4 regions of the Streptomyces nodosus genome follow, and region 4 is predicted to be linked to each of the others. Evidence: riboswitches for the same ligand, from Rfam matches in the RefSeq annotation. Region 4 holds a riboswitch; each other region holds the start of a gene.

Region 1 (4,157 bases), 2.1 Mb from region 4:
GACTGGGAGAAGACGGACGGCGCGTAGGTGTAGGCGCCCTTGGCCGCGCAGGAGCGGTCGGGGGCGGTGCTCGGCCCGTCGCAGACCGCCTTGTCGAGTTCCGCGATCAGGTCGTGGCCGGCGAAGTGGCGCGGGTCGCGGCCCACCGACTCGGCGAGCAGCGCGGTCTTGCCGAGGGAGCCGCCGGCGGTGTATTTGGTGCCGACGCCCGTCCAGTCGTTGACGGTGCGGCCCTCGCCGTCCTTGCCCTGGTGGTCGAGGAAGTCGACGATGCCGCGCAGCTTGGCGTCGTTCAGGCCGGTGGCGGCCAGCGCATAGGCGCCGTCGATGGTGAGGCCGAAGTCGGCGCCGTCCGAGTCGGGTCCGGCGGTGTAGTACTGGCCCTGCTTCAGGTTGGCCGCCTTGGTGAGGTAGGCGACGCCCTTCTTGAGGTCGGGTCCGGTGCCCGGCGCGGGGGTGGTCGGGTTTCCGGTGGGGCCGGTCGGCGTGCCGGTGGTGGGCGGCTCGGTGGGTTCGGACTTCTTCGTGGTGAGGGTGACCAGGCTGGTGCCGGTGCCGGCGAGGACGGCCGGCGAGGTCGGATAGACGACCGGGTCGGTGGCGTCCTCCTCGAAGCCGAAGCCGCCGCTCTCCAGTTGCTGCCGGGACAGCCATGCGACCGCCACGTCGGCGCGGTCGGTGTCCCCGAGGGCGCTCAGCGCCTGGGCGGCGTACGCGGTCGCGGTGATGCTGCCGCTGGGGGAGCCGGTGTAGCCGGGGAAGGCGCCGTCCTCGCGCTGGGACTTGGTCAGAGAGGTGCGGGCCCGGGCCACCGCGTCCTCCTGGCCGCCCGCCTGGTGCAGCACCAGGGCGACGAGTCCGGTGGTGGCGGGATCGCCGTCGCAGTACTCGCCGGGGCGGATGAGGATGCTGGTGACGCCGCCGTCCTTGCACTGGAGCTGGGTGAGGCGCGCCACGGTCTCGGCCGGGGGTGTCTGCCCGGCCCGCAGCAGGGCCAGCACGGACAGCGCCTGACCTTCGGCGTAGGTCGCGCCCCGGAAGTCGCCCTTGGCGGTGCAGCCGGGGGTCGGCTCGTCGGACTCGGGGCCCGCCGGGCAGACGTTCTTGGTGAGGTCGCCGATGAGGTCGTGGCCGCCGACGGCGTGCGGGTCGCCCTCGGTGCTCTCCGCGAGGAGGGCCAGGCGGGCTGCGGCGGTGGCGTCGGGGGCCCGGTCGGGGCCGTCGGGGTAGGCGAAGTCCTCGGTGTGGGCGGCGAGGAAGTCGGTGACCTTGTCGAGGGTGGCGCTCTTGCCGTCCACCGCGGCGAGGGCGTACGCGGCGTCGGCGGTGAGTGAGTAGTTCGGGGTGTCCGCGCCGTCGTCGACGATGCGTTCGCCGTCGGTCAGGCCGCCCTTGAGCCAGCGTGCTGCGGCGGTCGTGTCGATCGTGCCGGGAGCGCCGGTGGGTGTGCTGCCCGGGTCGGGCGCCTGGGGGCCGCCTGCGCGTACGTCGTCGGGGCTGAAGGCGGGCCTGCCGGTGGTGCCGCCGGGGTTCGTGGCGCCGAACACCCAGGCGTCGACGTCGCCGTCCTTGAGCTTGCGGCTCATGGCGCCGTACTGGCTGTAGGTCCAGTCGTCCTGGCCCGGGGAGGCAATCCAGTAGGACCAGTAGGCCGAGTAGGGCGGCGTCAGGACACAGGACTCCTTGTCGGGAGTCGGGTACTGCGTACCGGAGTTGTAGGAGGTGTAGCCGATGCGGCAGATGAAGGCGGGGCCGTCGTGCTGGGTGCCGGTGGTGCTGAAACCGGCGTCGTGCAGCAGCTCGTAGCCGGTGGTCGGCGTGGGGTCGCAGCCGCGCTCGACCTTTCCGCCGAACGGCCCGAAGTCGACGGCGACCACGGCGCCCTCGGTCGCGGTGCAGTCACCGGCCCCGTCGGCCGAGGCGGGTGTCGTCGTGAGGAACGTCACGCAGGCCGCCGGCAGCACCAGCAGAGCCGTTACGAACGACACCACGCGCCGTGGGATCGTTGTCGCCGTTCGCCCGATTCTTCGCCTACCGGTCCTCATCACGGCCCCCTCGTGCCTGCGCGCGCGGGCGAAGACGTGGCAGAGGGCCTCCGCCGCCTGGGGTGTCCCGGTGGACCGGAGGCTGGTCGCACCACGCCGTAGTCCGCGACGGCGTCTGTTGCTGAAGAACACGCTCCAGGCATTCCGGCTCGCCCGGCGGAACCGGGCCCACGGTTGCGGGTCAGCGCCGGATTTCGACCGGCTTCCCCTGGAACTTGTCGTGTGACAAGCGGATTTGAGCATGCTTCACGACCGACGTCAAGACGGTCCAGGGCAGGCCCCGGTGACGTCCGGGGTGGCCGCTGGCGACGGCCGTGCACCTCGGGTACCGTCCCGACTGCCGAGTGGGGGAACCCGGTGGGAGTCCGGGGCTGACGCGCAGCGGTATGGGGCGGCAAGGGCCGTTCCGAGCCCGAATGCCCAAGCGGTGAAGCACCTTTGGAAGCCGGTCCACGCGTTTCCGGACGGCGGCCGCACCCGCTGCTCCGCAGGTCGCCAGGGCCCGGCACCGGGACGGGCCGGCGTCCTTCATCCAAGGAGCAGGCCATGTCCCATGCAGCAGTGTCCCCGTCCGTCCGACGCTCCGCCCTCACCGCGGCGGCCACCCTGGGCGCCTTCGCGCTGAGCGTGCTGCCCGCGGCCGCGACCACCACCCCGGCGCAGATCGCCACCTCGAAGACGATCGGCGCGGGCTATCTCAAGTCCCTCCAGGCGGCGGACGGTTCGTACGCCGGCTCCGGACTGTCCAACGAATGGGCGTTCAGCGCCCTCGCCGCCGCCGGCACCGCCGCCGTGGACATCACTCCGGGCGGCGACACCGGCAAGAACGCGAGAACCGTCTACCGGGCCCTGCTGTCCACCAGCGCCTGGCCCTCCACCTCACCCGTCGTCACCGACTACGAGCGTGCCACGCTCAACGCCTACGCCGCCGGGATCGACCCCGCCCGCATCTCGGCCTCCCGCAATCTGATCGCCGACATCTACAGCTACTGGGGGACCTCCGAGACCGGCTACTTCGGCCCGGCCGCCAACTTCAACGGCACCGTGTTCGCCGCGCTCGCCCTGAACGGCGCCAGGACCCAGTCGGGGCAGATCCGGATACCGCAGGCGCTGCGCGACTCGATCGTCGGCACCGTCCGCGCCAACCAGCACAACGACGGCGGCTGGAACTACAGCAAAGCCGAGGGCGATCCGGCCCAGCTCGGCGCGGCGAGCGACGTCGACATGACCGGCGCCGCGATGGCCGCCCTGTGTGTCTCCGGCGTGCCGAACACCGATGCCGCCGTCGTCAGGGCCAAGGGCTTCCTGAAGGGCAAGCTGGTGGCCAACAGCGGCGCCTTCAACACGATGTTCGGGACCAACACCGACTCCAACGGGTGGGCCGTGTCCGGCCTGAACGCCTGTGGGATCAACCCGCAGACCGGTGACTTCCTCACCTCCATGGGCAAGACCCCGGTGGACTTCCTGATCGCGCAGCAGTTCAACCCGGGCGGCGGTTTCCGGTATCTGCCCGGTGACACGAACCCGTCGGCGTACGCGTCGATCGACGCGCTGCGGGCGGTGGCCGGCGGCGGCTTCACCGCCGACCCGCCCGTGCCGACCACCGCGGGCGCCCCACGGTGGGTGAGCCAGGGCTCCCTCACCTCCGGCTCGGCGGCACGGCTGGCCCTCACCGTGGACGACGGGGCCGGACATCTGAAGGCTTGCTCGGTCGCCCTCACCCCGACGGGCTCGACGACCACGCTCGGCGCGGTCCTGGACGCGGCCATCGGCGCGGCCACCCCGTCCGGCTGCGTCACCGGCGTGACCCCGTCCTCCGGTACGGGCACCGTCACCTCGCTCAACGGCAAGGCCGGCAGCGGCTCGAACACCTGGAAGGTCAGCATCGACGGCTCGGCCTTCACCTCCGCCGCGCGGGAGACGACCGTGAGTGTCGGCGACACGATCGCCGTGCGCTGGGGCGCCTGACGGTGGCATAGGCCCGGGACCCGCCCCCGAGCGGGTCCCGGTGCCGCGTCAGGCGCCGTCCGGCCGGTCACAACGACGCGTGCCGGGCGGCGCTCCTCGACGGGCGAACACCGCCCGACGCGGCACTAGAGTCGACATATGCGC
Region 2 (4,157 bases), 2.2 Mb from region 4:
GGGGGTCGCCCGCGTCGAGTGCCTGGGCGGCCTGCCGCACCAGGGCGCGGGCGGCGGTCAGTTCGGTCGCCATGTCGGCGAGGCGGAAGCGCAGCGCCTGGGAGTCGAGCAGGCGCCGGCCGAAGGCCTCCCGGTCGGCGAGGTGGGCGAGGCTCCGGTCGAGGGCGCTGCGGGCGCCGCCCAGGGAGCAGGCGGCGATGCCGAGGCGGCCGCCGTTCAGGCCGTTCATCGCGATCCGGAAGCCCTCCCCCTCACGGCCCAGGAGCCGGTCGGCGGGCAGGCGTACGCCGTCCAGGACGACCTGGCGGGTGGGCTGGGCGTTCCAGCCCATCTTGCGTTCGTTGGGGCCGAAGGTGATGCCCGGGTCGTCCTTGTCGACCAGGAACGCGGAGACCCCGCTCGCGCCGGCGCCGCCGGTGCGGGCCATGACCACATAGACCTGGGAGGCGCCCGCCCCGGAGATGAACTGCTTCACCCCGGTGAGCACCCAGTGGTCGCCGTCGCGCACGGCCCGGGTGCTGAGGGCCGCCGCGTCCGAGCCGGCGCCCGGTTCGGTCAGGCAGTAGCTGGCGAGGTCGTCCGTCGCGCACAGCCTCGGCAGCCATCGTTCGCGTTGGGTGTCGTCACCGTAGCGGTCGATCATCCAGCCGACCATGTTGTGGATGGAGAGATAGGCCGCGATGGCGGGGCAGCCGGAGGCGAGGGTCTCGAAGATGAGGACGCCGTCGGTGCGGCTGAGTCCGGAGCCGCCGTGCTCCTCGCGGACGTAGATCCCGCCGAGGCCGAGCCCGGCGGCCTTGCGGAGCACATCGACGGGGAAGTGCTTGTCGCGGTCCCAGTCCAGGGCGTGCGGGGCCACATGGTCCTGGGTGAAGTCGAGGGTGGCCTCGACGAGGGCCTGCTGGTCCTCGGTGAGCAGGGTGCTGGTCATGGTCGCTCAGCCCATCGTGGGAATCGTGAAGCTGGCGCCTTCGCGCAGCCCGGCGGGCCAGCGGGAGGTGACGGTCTTGGTGCGGGTGTAGAAGCGGATGGAGTCCGGGCCGTGCTGGTTCAGATCGCCGAAACCGGAGCGCTTCCAGCCGCCGAAGGTGTGATAGGCGACCGGCACCGGGATGGGTACGTTGACGCCGACCATGCCGGTGTCGACGCGCCGGGTGAAGTCGCGGGCGGTGTCCCCGTCGCGGGTGAAGAGGGCGACGCCGTTGCCGAAGGGGTGTTCGCTGGGCAGGCGCAGGGCCTCCTCGTAGTCGGCGGCGCGGACCACGGACAGCACCGGGCCGAAGATCTCCTCCTGGTAGATACGCATCTGCGGGGTGACCCGGTCGAAGAGCGAGGCTCCGGCGAAGAAGCCGTTCTCATGGCCGGGGAACACGAAGTCCCGGCCGTCCACGACGAGTTCGGCGCCTTCCTCGACTCCGAGGTCGACATAGGAGCGGACCCGGTCCAGGGCGTCCCGGCCGACCAGCGGACCGAAGTCGGCCTGGGGGTCGTCGCTGCGGCCGATGCGCAGGGTGCCGATGCGTTCGGTGAGGCGTGCGACCAGGGCGTCGGCGGTGGCCTCGCCGACCGGGACGGCGACCGAGATCGCCATGCAGCGCTCGCCCGCCGAGCCGTATCCGGCGCCGATCAGGGCGTCCACGGCCTGGTCCAGGTCGGCGTCCGGCATCACGATCATATGGTTCTTGGCGCCGCCGAAGCACTGGGCCCGCTTGCCATGGGCGGCGGCGGTGGCATAGACGTGCGCGGCGATCGGCGTGGAGCCGACGAAGCCGAGGGCGGCGACGCGCGGGTCCTCCAGGAGGGTGTCGACGGCTTCCCGGGCGCCGTTGACCACATTGAGGACGCCGGGCGGCAGGCCCGCCTCCAGGAAGAGCTCGGCGAGCCGCAGCGGGACGGAGGGGTCACGCTCGGACGGCTTGAGGATGAAGGCGTTGCCGCAGGCCAGGGCGGGGGCGGCCTTCCAGAGGGGGATCATGGCGGGGAAGTTGAACGGGGTGATGCCGGCGACGACGCCGAGGGGTGCGCGCAGCGAGTGGACATCGATGCCGGTGCCCGCGTTGTCGGTGAACTCGCCCTTGAGCAGATGCGGGATACCGGCGGCGAACTCCACGACCTCCAGGCCGCGTTGGATGTCCCCGCGGGCGTCGGCGACCGTCTTGCCGTGCTCGGCGGACAGCAGCCGGGCCAGCGCGTCCTTCTCCTCCTCGACGAGCTGGAGGAAGCGCAGCAGGACCCGGGCGCGACGCTGTGGGTTCCACTCGCCCCACTCGCGCTGTGCCTCGACGGCGACGGCGATCGCCGCCTCGGTCTCGGCCCGGTCGGCGAGCGGCACCAGGGCCTGGACCTCGCCGGTGTTGGGGTCGTACACATCGCCGTAGGACCCCGAGGTCCCCGGGGTGTGCTTGCCGCCGACGAAGTGGGTCAGCTCGCGGACATCGGTGTGATCAAGTGGACGGATCATGGGTGCCTGCTCTCGTCAGGTGATCCGGGATGGCGCGGCGTACCGGCGCACGGGTGATGTGCGCGGCTCGCGCGGAACGCGTATGGCGTGGGAACCCTCAGGGGGTGACGGTGGGATTGCCTCTCGGGCAGTGCCGGTCGAGTCCGCCGGGGTCGTGAATGCGCACCGGTGCCATGCGTGTCAGCTCCATCCTCGTGGACAACACGGAACGTCCCGCGGCCGGTATCCTGACTCCCGGATCAGCGCGCGCCGTCCGCCTTCCCGACATCCTGCTCGTCAGTGGCGTCCTGCTCGACGGCGTGCTCCCCGGTCACAGTGGCGGGACCGTGCCGGAATCACACCGGCTTCCCTGCACCGCGGGCCTTTCCCTCCACTATATAGTTGGGCTTCCTAGTAATTCCATTAGTCCGCGCTCACCCGGTTCCGGAATCCGTCGGCCGGGGCTCCGTGAACCGCACCGGTGCCCGGAAGCGGGCACGGCGGGCGGCGCGCCGGAAGGTGGTCAGCACCGCCGGACCGACCAGTAGCACACACACGAAGTTGGTGACCGCCCGCCCGGTGTCCCAGCCCAGCGAAGTGGCCAGGTCGAAGGCGACATAGCGGTGCCACTGCTCGGTGAAAGGCAGCCCCGGGAGATAGGCGATGGAGCTGTTCGGGTCGAGGGAGAACGGCCAGAAGGAAAGGTTGAGCAGAAAGCCGAAGAGATAGCCGGAGAGCGATCCGTAGCCGGCCAGCATCAGGACCTCACGCCGGCCGCTCGCCCTGGGCAGCAACCCGGCGAGCATCCCGACGAAGGCGCAGCCGAACATCTGGTACGGCATCCAGGGCCCCACTCCCCCGGTGATCAGCGCCGAGGCGAACAGCGAGGTGCAGCCGAGGACGAAGCCGAAGCCGGGCCCGTAGACCCGTCCCGCCAGCACCAGGACGAAGAAGACGGTCTCGATGCCGGCGGTTCCGGCTCCCAGGGGGCGCAGGGCCGCGTTCACGGCGGAGAGGACGCCCAGCATGGCGAGCGCCTTGGAGTCGATGCCGCCCTCGGCGATCTCGGACAGCACCACGGCCAGGACCAGCACCAGCAGCACGCCGAAGATCAGCGGCGGGGCGTAGGCGGAGCCGAAGGTGCCCGGTGCGACGACGAACGGCCAGAAGAACGCCACGAGGCCCAGGAACGCGGCCAGTGTCATGACCACACCGGCGCGGGGAGTCAGCCGGATGGCGGTCCCGGTGGCTGTGCTCATGGGTGTGTTCCTCCCTCACTCTCGCCGGTCAGGGCCCGAGCGACCTGATCGACCGTCAGGAAGGGCAGCGGGAAAAGGATCTTCGCCGTCTGCGGGGCGAACGTCGGTGAGGAGACGATGACTTCGGCCGTCGGTCCGTCGGCCACCACGTCGCCCTCGGCCATGACGACCACCCGGTCGGCGGCGCGGGCGGCGAACTCGACGTCATGGGTGGAGATCACGACCGCCCGGCCCTCGGCGGCGAGGGTGTCGACGATGCCGATCAGCTCCGTCTTGGCACGGTAGTCCAGGCCCCGGGTCGGCTCGTCCAGGAGGACGACCCGGGGCGCGGCGGAGAGCTGGACGGCGAGGACGAGCGCGAGCTTCTGCCCCTCCGACAGGTCCCGCGGGTGGGTGGCGTCGTCGATGCCGGGCGCGAGCCGGTCGAGGAGGGCGCGGGCCTTCACCAGGGTCCCCGA
Region 3 (4,157 bases), 1.9 Mb from region 4:
GCGGCCAGTTCGCGGGCGACCTGCATATGCGAGCGGGCGGCCTCGAGGCTGATGACATCGGCGTCGAGGTCGTCGATGGCCCGCACGATGTCGCCGAACTCGGCGTAGCACATATGGGTGTGGATCTGGGTGTCCGGACGGACCCCGCCGGTGGTGAGCCGGAACGCCTCCGTCGCCCAGGCGAGATAGGCCTCGCGCTCGTCGGCGCGCAGCGGCAGGGTCTCCCGCAGCGCGGGCTCGTCGACCTGGATCACGGAGGTCCCGGCCGTCTCCAGGTCCTCGACCTCGTCGCGCAGGGCGAGCGCCACCTGGCGGGCGGTCTCGGCCAGGGGCTGGTCGTCCCGTACGAAGGACCAGGCGAGCATGGTGACCGGCCCGGTGAGCATGCCCTTGACCGGGCGGTCCGTCAGGGACTGGGCGTAGGTCGTCCAGCGCACCGTCATCGGCTCGGGCCGTGAGATGTCACCGGCCAGGACCGGCGGGCGCACATACCGGGTGCCGTAGGACTGGACCCAGCCGTGCCGGGTGGCGAGATAGCCGGTGAGCTGCTCGGCGAAGTACTGGACCATGTCGTTGCGCTCGGCCTCGCCGTGCACCAGCACGTCCAGCCCGGTCTTCTCCTGGAAGGCGATGACCTCCCGGATCTCGGCCTTGATGCGCTCCTCGTACTCGGGCGTGCCGATGCGCCCGGTGCGCAGGTCGGCGCGGGCGGAGCGCAGCTCACCGGTCTGCGGGAAGGAGCCGATCGTGGTGGTGGGCAGCAACGGCAGGCCGAGGTGGGCGCGCTGGGCGGCGGAGCGCTCGGCGTAGGGCTGCGAGCGGCGCGCGTCGGCGTCGGTGACGGCCGCGGCGCGGGCCCGGACGGCCGGGTCGTGGGTGATGGGGGAGTCGGCGCGGGAGGCCAGATCGGCCCGGTTGGCCGACAGTTCGGCGGCGATGGCGTCCGTGCCGTGGGAGAGGCCCTTGGCGAGGGTGACGATCTCGTCGGTCTTCTGCCGGGCGAAGGCGAGCCAGCGCCGGATCTGCGGCTCGATGTCGTGCTCGGTGCTCGCGTCGAGAGGGACGTGCAGCAAGGAGCAGGAGGCCGACACATCGACCCGGTCGGCCAGACCCAGCAGGGTGCCGAGCGTGGACAGGGACTTCTCCAGGTCGTTGACCCAGATGTTGCGGCCGTTGACGATGCCGGCGACCAGCCGCTTGCCGGGGAGCCCGCCGACGGCGGCGAGCGCGTCCAGGTTGGCGGCGGCGGACTCGGTGAAGTCCAGGGCGAGGCCCTCGACCGGGGCCTTGGCGAGCACCGGCAGGGCGTCGCCCAGCCGGTCGAAGTAGGAGGCGACCAGCAGCTTCGGCCGCTCGGTGAGCGCGCCGAGGCCCTGGTAGGCGCGCGCGGCGGCATCCAGTTCGCCCGGGGTGCGGTCCTGCACCAGGGCCGGCTCGTCGAGCTGTACCCACTCGGCGCCCGCCGCCCGCAGATCGGCCAGCACCTCCGCGTACACGGGCAGCAGCCGGTCGAGAAGGGAGAGCGGCTCGAAGTCGGCGGCCACACCGGGCGCGGGCTTGGCCAGCAGAAGATAGGTGACGGGGCCGACGAGGACCGGCCGGGCCGAAAGACCCAGCGCGCGGGCCTCCGCCAGCTCTGCGACCTGCCGGGCGGAGTCCGCCGTGAACACCGTGTCCGGGCCCAGCTCCGGGACCAGATAGTGGTAGTTGGTGTCGAACCACTTGGTCATCTCCAGCGGCGCGACCTCCTGGGTGCCGCGCGCCATCGCGAAGTAGCCGTCCAGCGCGTCCGCCTCGACGGCGGCCCGGTGGCGCTCGGGGATCGCGCCGACCATGACCGTGGTGTCCAGGACATGGTCGTAGTACGAGAAGTCACCGGTCGGCACCTCGTGGAGGCCGGCCTCGGCGAGCTGCCGCCAGTTGTCGGTGCGCAGTCCGGCCGCGGTGGCCTTCAGGGCGTCGGCGGTGACGCGGCCCTTCCAGTAGCCCTCGATCGCCTTCTTCAGTTCCCGGTCCGGGCCCTGCCGGGGGTAGCCGTACACGGTGGCCCGTGCTGCCGCGTCTGCGGACTTGATGGTCACGGAGATCTCCTTCGCGAGATGAATCCCTGAGATCCCGGGGACGGGACGAGAACGCGAAGGGGTGACGAACGGGACACCGTGATCGTGTGCGACACGCACACGGTCATCGGTCCTGTCCGTACGCCGACCCGCCCTCGAAGGTCACCGGGATGTCCGCGCACGAGTGGTTCGCACACGGTCAGCGGGCAGGTCTTCGGACTCGCGGGCGCGTCCTCGTCGAGAGGACACCTAGTGGCCGTCGCTTCCCAGGCCCTTCTCACGGGGCCCAGTGCGTATGACGGCGGTCGTTCCCGCTCACCGCTGCGGGGCAGTCCCGGATTCCCACCGGGTTCCCTCTTGCGACGCTCCCGCCTGGCTGACGGGGCGAACCAGCTGCACCGGTCAGCGTACGGGGCCGGATGCGGTAGGTCGGGCAACCGTCCGGCATACGGACGCGAGGATGGGACAGGTGGGCGGACGCCGGGCTCCGCCCGTCGGCGGCCGGCGAGCGATGTGATGGGACCACGGCGACCTGGATATTTGCGTATGGACGCAATGACGGGCACACTCTTGGAGTCGGGTCCCGCGTGCCTCCCGGCACGACCGGGGCGGAGCCACATCACGAAGGGGAGGCAGCCATGGGTGCAGACCCTCCCAGTCCACGCTGCCTTCCGGGCACGCGCTGACTCTTCCCGTCCGGGCCGATCGGCCCTCGTTCTTGCGCCGGATACGGCCCCGGTCCCGGTGAGGCGATGGTGACCGCCCGTGCGCATATCCCTTCCTTACCTGTTTTTCCCATGCTGCCTGAGTGACTTTGTTCCGCCGCCGGAGTGTCCGTCGCGGTCGGGCCGTGTCGTCCTGCCCAGGCTGGGGGTGGAGGTTTCGTGATGTCGTTCCGTACGGACACCAGGCCGGCCGAGGCGTTGGCGCGTACCCCGGTGGCGGCCGGGCCGCCCAGGCGTCTGTCGCAGCTCACCTGGGTGGACGCGGCGGTCGCCGCCGCGGTCCTGGTCCTGCTCTATGTCGTGCTCCGGGTGGGCCAGGGCACCACGGTCGCCTTCAACAGCCGGCAGAACGTGCACATCGACACGGACCCGTCGCAGCTGCCCTACGACGCGGCGCGTTCCCTGCTGCGGATGTTCGCCGCACTGGCGCTGTCGATCGCCTTCACCTTCGGCTACGCCTATGCCGCGGCCAAGAGCCGCCGGCTGGAGCGGATCCTGATCCCCGCCCTCGACATCCTGCAGTCGGTGCCGGTGCTGGGCTTTCTGACCGTGGCGGTGTCCGGGTTCATCGCCCTGTTCCCCGGCTCGATGCTGGGGCTGGAGTGCGCGTCGATCTTCGCTATCTTCACCTCCCAGGCGTGGAACATGACCTTCGGTTTCTACTCCTCTCTCACCTCGCTGCCGCGTGAACTCGACGAGCTGTCACGCTCGTTCCGCTTCACCCGGTGGATGCGGTTCTGGAAGGTGGAGCTGCCCGCCGGGATGATCGGCCTGGTCTGGAACGGCATGATGAGCTTCGGCGGCGGCTGGTTCTTCCTGGTCGCCTCGGAGGCGATCAGCGTCAACAACCAGCAGTACTCCCTGCCGGGCGTCGGCTCCTACGCCGGCGCCGCCATCGCCGACGGAGACCTGGGCAAGGTCGGCTGGGCGATCCTCGCCATGGCGGTGATGGTCATCGGGGTGAACTTCCTGTTCTGGCGCCCGCTGACCGCCTGGGCGGAGAAGTTCAAGAACGAACAGTCCGAGGCGAACGAGGTCCAGCGCTCCGTGGTCCTGGACTTCCTGCGCCGCTCGCACTGGCCGCGGCTGCTGGGGCGGGCACTGGGCCCGCTGGGACGGCAGCTGAACCGGGCCGGGCGGGTGTTCGGCACCGACGACCGGCCGCTGGCCGTCGACCCGGTGCGGCGGCGCGCCGGGGACGTGTGCTTCGCCGTGGGGGCGGGCGGGCTGATCCTGTGGGGTCTGACCGACCTCGGGCACTACCTCTACGACCGCACCGGCCTGGGTGTCTTCGGCGAACCGCTGCTGCTGGGCCTGGCCACCTTCGCCCGCGTGGTGCTGCTGGTGGCGGTGGCGACCGTGATCTGGGTGC
Region 4 (4,157 bases):
CTGGTCTACCCGCTGATCTTCACCTTCCTGCCGCGGCTGTGGTCGGTCTCGCACCGCCACGGATACGTCACGACCTCGGACTTCGTGCGCGGCCGCTTCGGTTCGAAGAGCCTGTCACTGGCGATGGCGGTCACCGGCATCCTGGCGACCATGCCCTATATCGCCCTCCAGCTGGTCGGCATCCAGGCGGTGCTGGACGTGATGGGGGTGGGCGGCGGTGACGACACCAACCGGTTCGTGAAGGACCTGCCGCTGCTGATCGCCTTCGGCGTGCTGGCGGCGTACACCTACTCGTCGGGGCTGCGGGCGCCCGCCCTGATCGCGTTCGTGAAGGACACGCTGATCTACATCGTCATCGCGGTGGCGATCATCTACATCCCGATCAAGCTGGGCGGCTTCGACGCGGTCTTCAGCAAGGCGGGCGAGGCGTTCAGCCAGGTCAACCCGGCGACCGGCAAACCGCGCGGGGCCCTGGCGCCACCGGAGGCGGGCCAGTGGACCTATGCCACCCTGGCCCTGGGCTCCGCGCTCGCGCTGTTCATGTACCCGCACTCGATCACCGCGACCCTGTCGTCCAGGAGCCGTGAGGTGATCCGCCGCAACACCACGATCCTGCCGATCTACTCGCTGATGCTGGGGCTGCTGGCGCTGCTGGGGTTCATGGCGATCGCGGCGGGGGTCAAGGTCGACAACGGGCAGCTGGCCATCCCGCAGCTCTTCGAGAACATGTTCCCGGACTGGTTCGCGGGCGTGGCGTTCGCGGCGATCGGCATCGGGGCACTGGTGCCGGCGGCCATCATGTCCATCGCGGCCGCGAACCTCTTCACCCGCAACATCTACAAGGACTTCATCAACCCGGCCGCCACCGCCCGTCAGGAGACCAGGGTCTCCAAGATCGTGTCGCTGCTGGTGAAGGTGGGCGCCCTGGTCTTCGTCCTCACCATGGACAAGACGGTGGCCATCAACTTCCAGCTGCTCGGCGGCATCTGGATCCTGCAGACCTTCCCGGCCCTGGTCGGCGGTCTGTTCACCCGCTGGTTCCACCGCTGGGCACTGCTGGCGGGCTGGGCGGTCGGCATGGTCTACGGCACGGTCGCCGCGTACGGGGTCGCCTCCCCGACCCAGAAGCACTTCGGGGGCTCGGCGAAGGAGATCCCGGGCATCGGTGAGATCGGTTACATCGGCCTGACCGCGTTCGTGCTGAACGTCGTGGTCACCGTGGTGCTGACCTTCGTCCTGAAGGCCCTCAAGGCCCCCGAGGGCGTCGACGAGACCAGGCCGGACGACTACACGGCGGACGCGGGCGACCCGCACGTCCAGGTGGAACTGCCACCGGCCACCGCCGGGTCTTCCCACTAGTGCCTGTCGGGGCACTAGGTGCGAGGCGTCGGGCCGTCGGTGGAATCCGGCGGCCCGACGGCATTCCGGTCGTGCAGACTCGGCCGTATGGACATCATCATCAGACCGGCCACCCCCGACGAGTACGAGACCCTCGGCGAGATCACCGCCCGGGCCTACCTCCGGGACGGACTGCTCGACTTCGGGGACGACGACGCCTATCTGGGTGAGCTGAGGAACGTCGCCAAGCGGGCCGCAGCCGCCGAGGTGCTGGTCGCCGTCGAGCGGGACCGGGTGCTCGGCGGGGTGACCTTCGTGCCGGACGGCGGACCCATGGCCGACATCGCCGGCCCCGGGGAGGCCGAGATGCGGATGCTCGCCGTCGACCACGCCGCCCGCGGGCGCGGGATCGGCGAGGCCCTCGTGCGCGCCTGTGTGGAGCGCGCCAGGGCCGTGCCAGGGCAAAGGGGCCTGGTGCTGTCCACCCAGCGCTCCATGCACACCGCCCACCGCATCTATGAACGCCTCGGATTCACCCGCTCACCGGACCGCGACTGGAACCCTCTGCCCCACCTGGACGACCTCACCCTTCTCACCTATCAGTTGACACTCTGACACACTCCGGAACCGATGCGGCACAACATCTGGGGGTGCCACCGCGACCCGGCACAAGATGTATGCTCGTGCTCGCTGTCGCCGCAGGGGAATCCGGTGCGAATCCGGAACTGTCCCGCAACGGTGTACTTGTGCGTGTTCGCCCCCGAGGTGTGCGCCCGAGCGTCAGTCCGAGGACCTGCCGACAGCGCGCCCGGCCGTCCGGCCCGGGCGCTGCCGTCCGGGCCTCGTGGAGTGGGCCGGCGGACACGACGCCGCGCGCGCTCGTGGCTGCCCCCTGCCCTCCGCCGGGCCCCGTGCCGAGCGAGGGAGAGCCCCACGTGACCATCGCGCCAGCCGATCCGGCTTCAGCGACACCGTCCATGACGTCGACGGTGGCAGACGGTCCCGGTACCGCACTGCTGCGGACCCTGACCGAGCTGACCGCCGACCTCCCCGACGCCGACCCCGGCCGGGTCGCCGCCGCCGCGCTGCGCGGCCGGTCCGCCCGTGCGGACGAGGCGGAGCTGCGCGAGCTGGCCACGGAGGCCGCCGCGGGACTCATCTCCGAGGACCCCGCCTACTCCCGGCTGGCGGCCCGGCTGCTGACGATCGCGATCCGGGCCGAGGCCGCCTCGCAGGGCGTCGCCTCCTTCACGGGCTCCATCTCCGTCGGGCACCGCGAGGGCCTGATCGCCGACCGCACCGCGGAGTTCGTGCGCCTGCACGCCTCCCGCCTGGACGCGCTGATCGACGAGGGGGCCGACGACCGCTTCGGCTACTTCGGCCTGCGCACCCTGCACAGCCGCTACCTCCTGCGGCACCCGATCACCCGCAAGGTCATCGAGACGCCTCAGCACTTCATGCTGCGGGTGGCCTCCGGCCTCGCCGAGGACGACAGCGCCCGTGCCGTGGACGAGGTCGCCGCGCTCTACGGGCTGATGAGCCGTCTGGACTATCTGCCCTCCTCCCCCACCCTCTTCAACTCCGGCACCCGGCACCCGCAGATGTCCTCCTGCTATCTGCTGGACTCCCCGCTGGACGAGCTGGACTCCCTCTACGAGCGCTACCACCAGGTCGCCCGCCTGTCCAAGCACGCCGGCGGCATCGGCCTCTCGTACTCCCGCATCCGCTCCCGCGGCTCCCTGATCCGGGGCACCAACGGGCACTCCAACGGCATCGTCCCGTTCCTGAAGACCCTGGACGCCTCGGTCGCCGCGGTGAACCAGGGCGGGCGCCGCAAGGGTGCCGCCGCCGTCTATCTGGAGACCTGGCACTCCGACATCGAGGAGTTCCTGGAGCTGCGCGACAACACCGGCGAGGACGCCCGCCGTACGCACAACCTCAATCTGGCGCACTGGATCCCGGACGAGTTCATGCGCCGGGTCGACTCCGACGGGACCTGGTCGCTGTTCTCCCCGTCCGATGTGCCGGAACTGGTCGACCTCTGGGGCGAGGAGTTCGACGCCGCCTACCGCAAGGCGGAGGCGGCGGGCCTGGCGAAGAAGACGATGCCGGCCCGGGACCTGTACGGCCGGATGATGCGCACCCTCGCCCAGACCGGCAACGGCTGGATGACCTTCAAGGACGCCGCCAACCGCACCGCCAACCAGACGGCCGAGCCGGGCCATGTCGTGCACTCCTCCAACCTCTGCACGGAGATCCTGGAGGTCACCAACGACGACGAGACCGCGGTCTGCAACCTGGGCTCCGTCAACCTGGGCGCGTTCGTCGACCCGGCGAAGGACGACATGGACTGGGAGCGGCTGGACGCCACCGTGCGCACCGCCGTCACCTTCCTCGACCGCGTCGTCGACATCAACTTCTACCCGACCGAGCAGGCCCGGCACTCCAACGCCCAGTGGCGTCCCGTCGGCCTGGGCGCCATGGGTCTGCAGGACGTCTTCTTCCAACTGCGCCTGCCCTTCGACTCCCCCGAGGCCAGGAAGCTCTCCACCCGGATCGCCGAGCGCATCATGCTCGCCGCCTACGAGGCCTCCGCCGACCTCGCCGAGCGCAACGGCACGCCGCCCTCCTGGGAGAAGACCCGCGCGGCCCGGGGCGTGCTGCACCCGGACCACTACGGCGTCGAGCCCACCTGGCCGGAGCGCTGGGCGGCCCTGCGGGAGCGCGTCGCGACCGTCGGCATGCGCAACACGCTGCTGCTGGCCATCGCCCCGACCGCGACCATCGCCTCCATCGCCGGTGTCTACGAGTGCATCGAG

Evidence for each region. Region 4 has a riboswitch for cobalamin ahead of CP978_RS22510 (ribonucleoside-diphosphate reductase subunit alpha). Riboswitches for the same ligand answer to the same signal wherever they lie in the genome.
Region 1: it holds a riboswitch for cobalamin, as region 4 does, so the genes downstream of both, CP978_RS31695 (prenyltransferase/squalene oxidase repeat-containing protein) here and CP978_RS22510 (ribonucleoside-diphosphate reductase subunit alpha) in region 4, are expected to answer to the same signal.
Region 2: it holds a riboswitch for cobalamin, as region 4 does, so the genes downstream of both, CP978_RS31720 (CoA-acylating methylmalonate-semialdehyde dehydrogenase) here and CP978_RS22510 (ribonucleoside-diphosphate reductase subunit alpha) in region 4, are expected to answer to the same signal.
Region 3: it holds a riboswitch for cobalamin, as region 4 does, so the genes downstream of both, metE (5-methyltetrahydropteroyltriglutamate--homocysteine S-methyltransferase) here and CP978_RS22510 (ribonucleoside-diphosphate reductase subunit alpha) in region 4, are expected to answer to the same signal.

Annotation. Positions count from the first base shown of each region.
Region 1 is NZ_CP023747.1:7,114,365-7,118,521, reverse strand. Features, by position in the region: gene CP978_RS31695 (prenyltransferase/squalene oxidase repeat-containing protein) at 1-2,045, opposite strand, end outside; cobalamin riboswitch at 2,166-2,299, opposite strand; cobalamin riboswitch at 2,393-2,467, shown strand; gene CP978_RS31690 (prenyltransferase/squalene oxidase repeat-containing protein) at 2,592-4,013, shown strand; gene CP978_RS31685 (cobalamin-binding protein) at 4,152-4,157, shown strand, end outside.
Region 2 is NZ_CP023747.1:7,122,546-7,126,702, reverse strand. Features, by position in the region: gene CP978_RS31725 (acyl-CoA dehydrogenase family protein) at 1-931, opposite strand, end outside; gene CP978_RS31720 (CoA-acylating methylmalonate-semialdehyde dehydrogenase) at 938-2,461, opposite strand; cobalamin riboswitch at 2,662-2,835, opposite strand; gene CP978_RS31715 (ECF transporter S component) at 2,875-3,699, opposite strand; gene CP978_RS31710 (ABC transporter ATP-binding protein) at 3,696-4,157, opposite strand, start outside.
Region 3 is NZ_CP023747.1:6,870,549-6,874,705, forward strand. Features, by position in the region: gene metE (5-methyltetrahydropteroyltriglutamate--homocysteine S-methyltransferase) at 1-2,081, opposite strand, end outside; cobalamin riboswitch at 2,249-2,469, opposite strand; gene CP978_RS30520 (ABC transporter permease) at 2,948-4,157, shown strand, end outside.
Region 4 is NZ_CP023747.1:4,968,591-4,972,747, reverse strand. Features, by position in the region: gene mctP (monocarboxylate uptake permease MctP) at 1-1,359, shown strand, start outside; gene CP978_RS22515 (GNAT family N-acetyltransferase) at 1,447-1,953, shown strand; cobalamin riboswitch at 2,016-2,153, shown strand; gene CP978_RS22510 (ribonucleoside-diphosphate reductase subunit alpha) at 2,274-4,157, shown strand, end outside.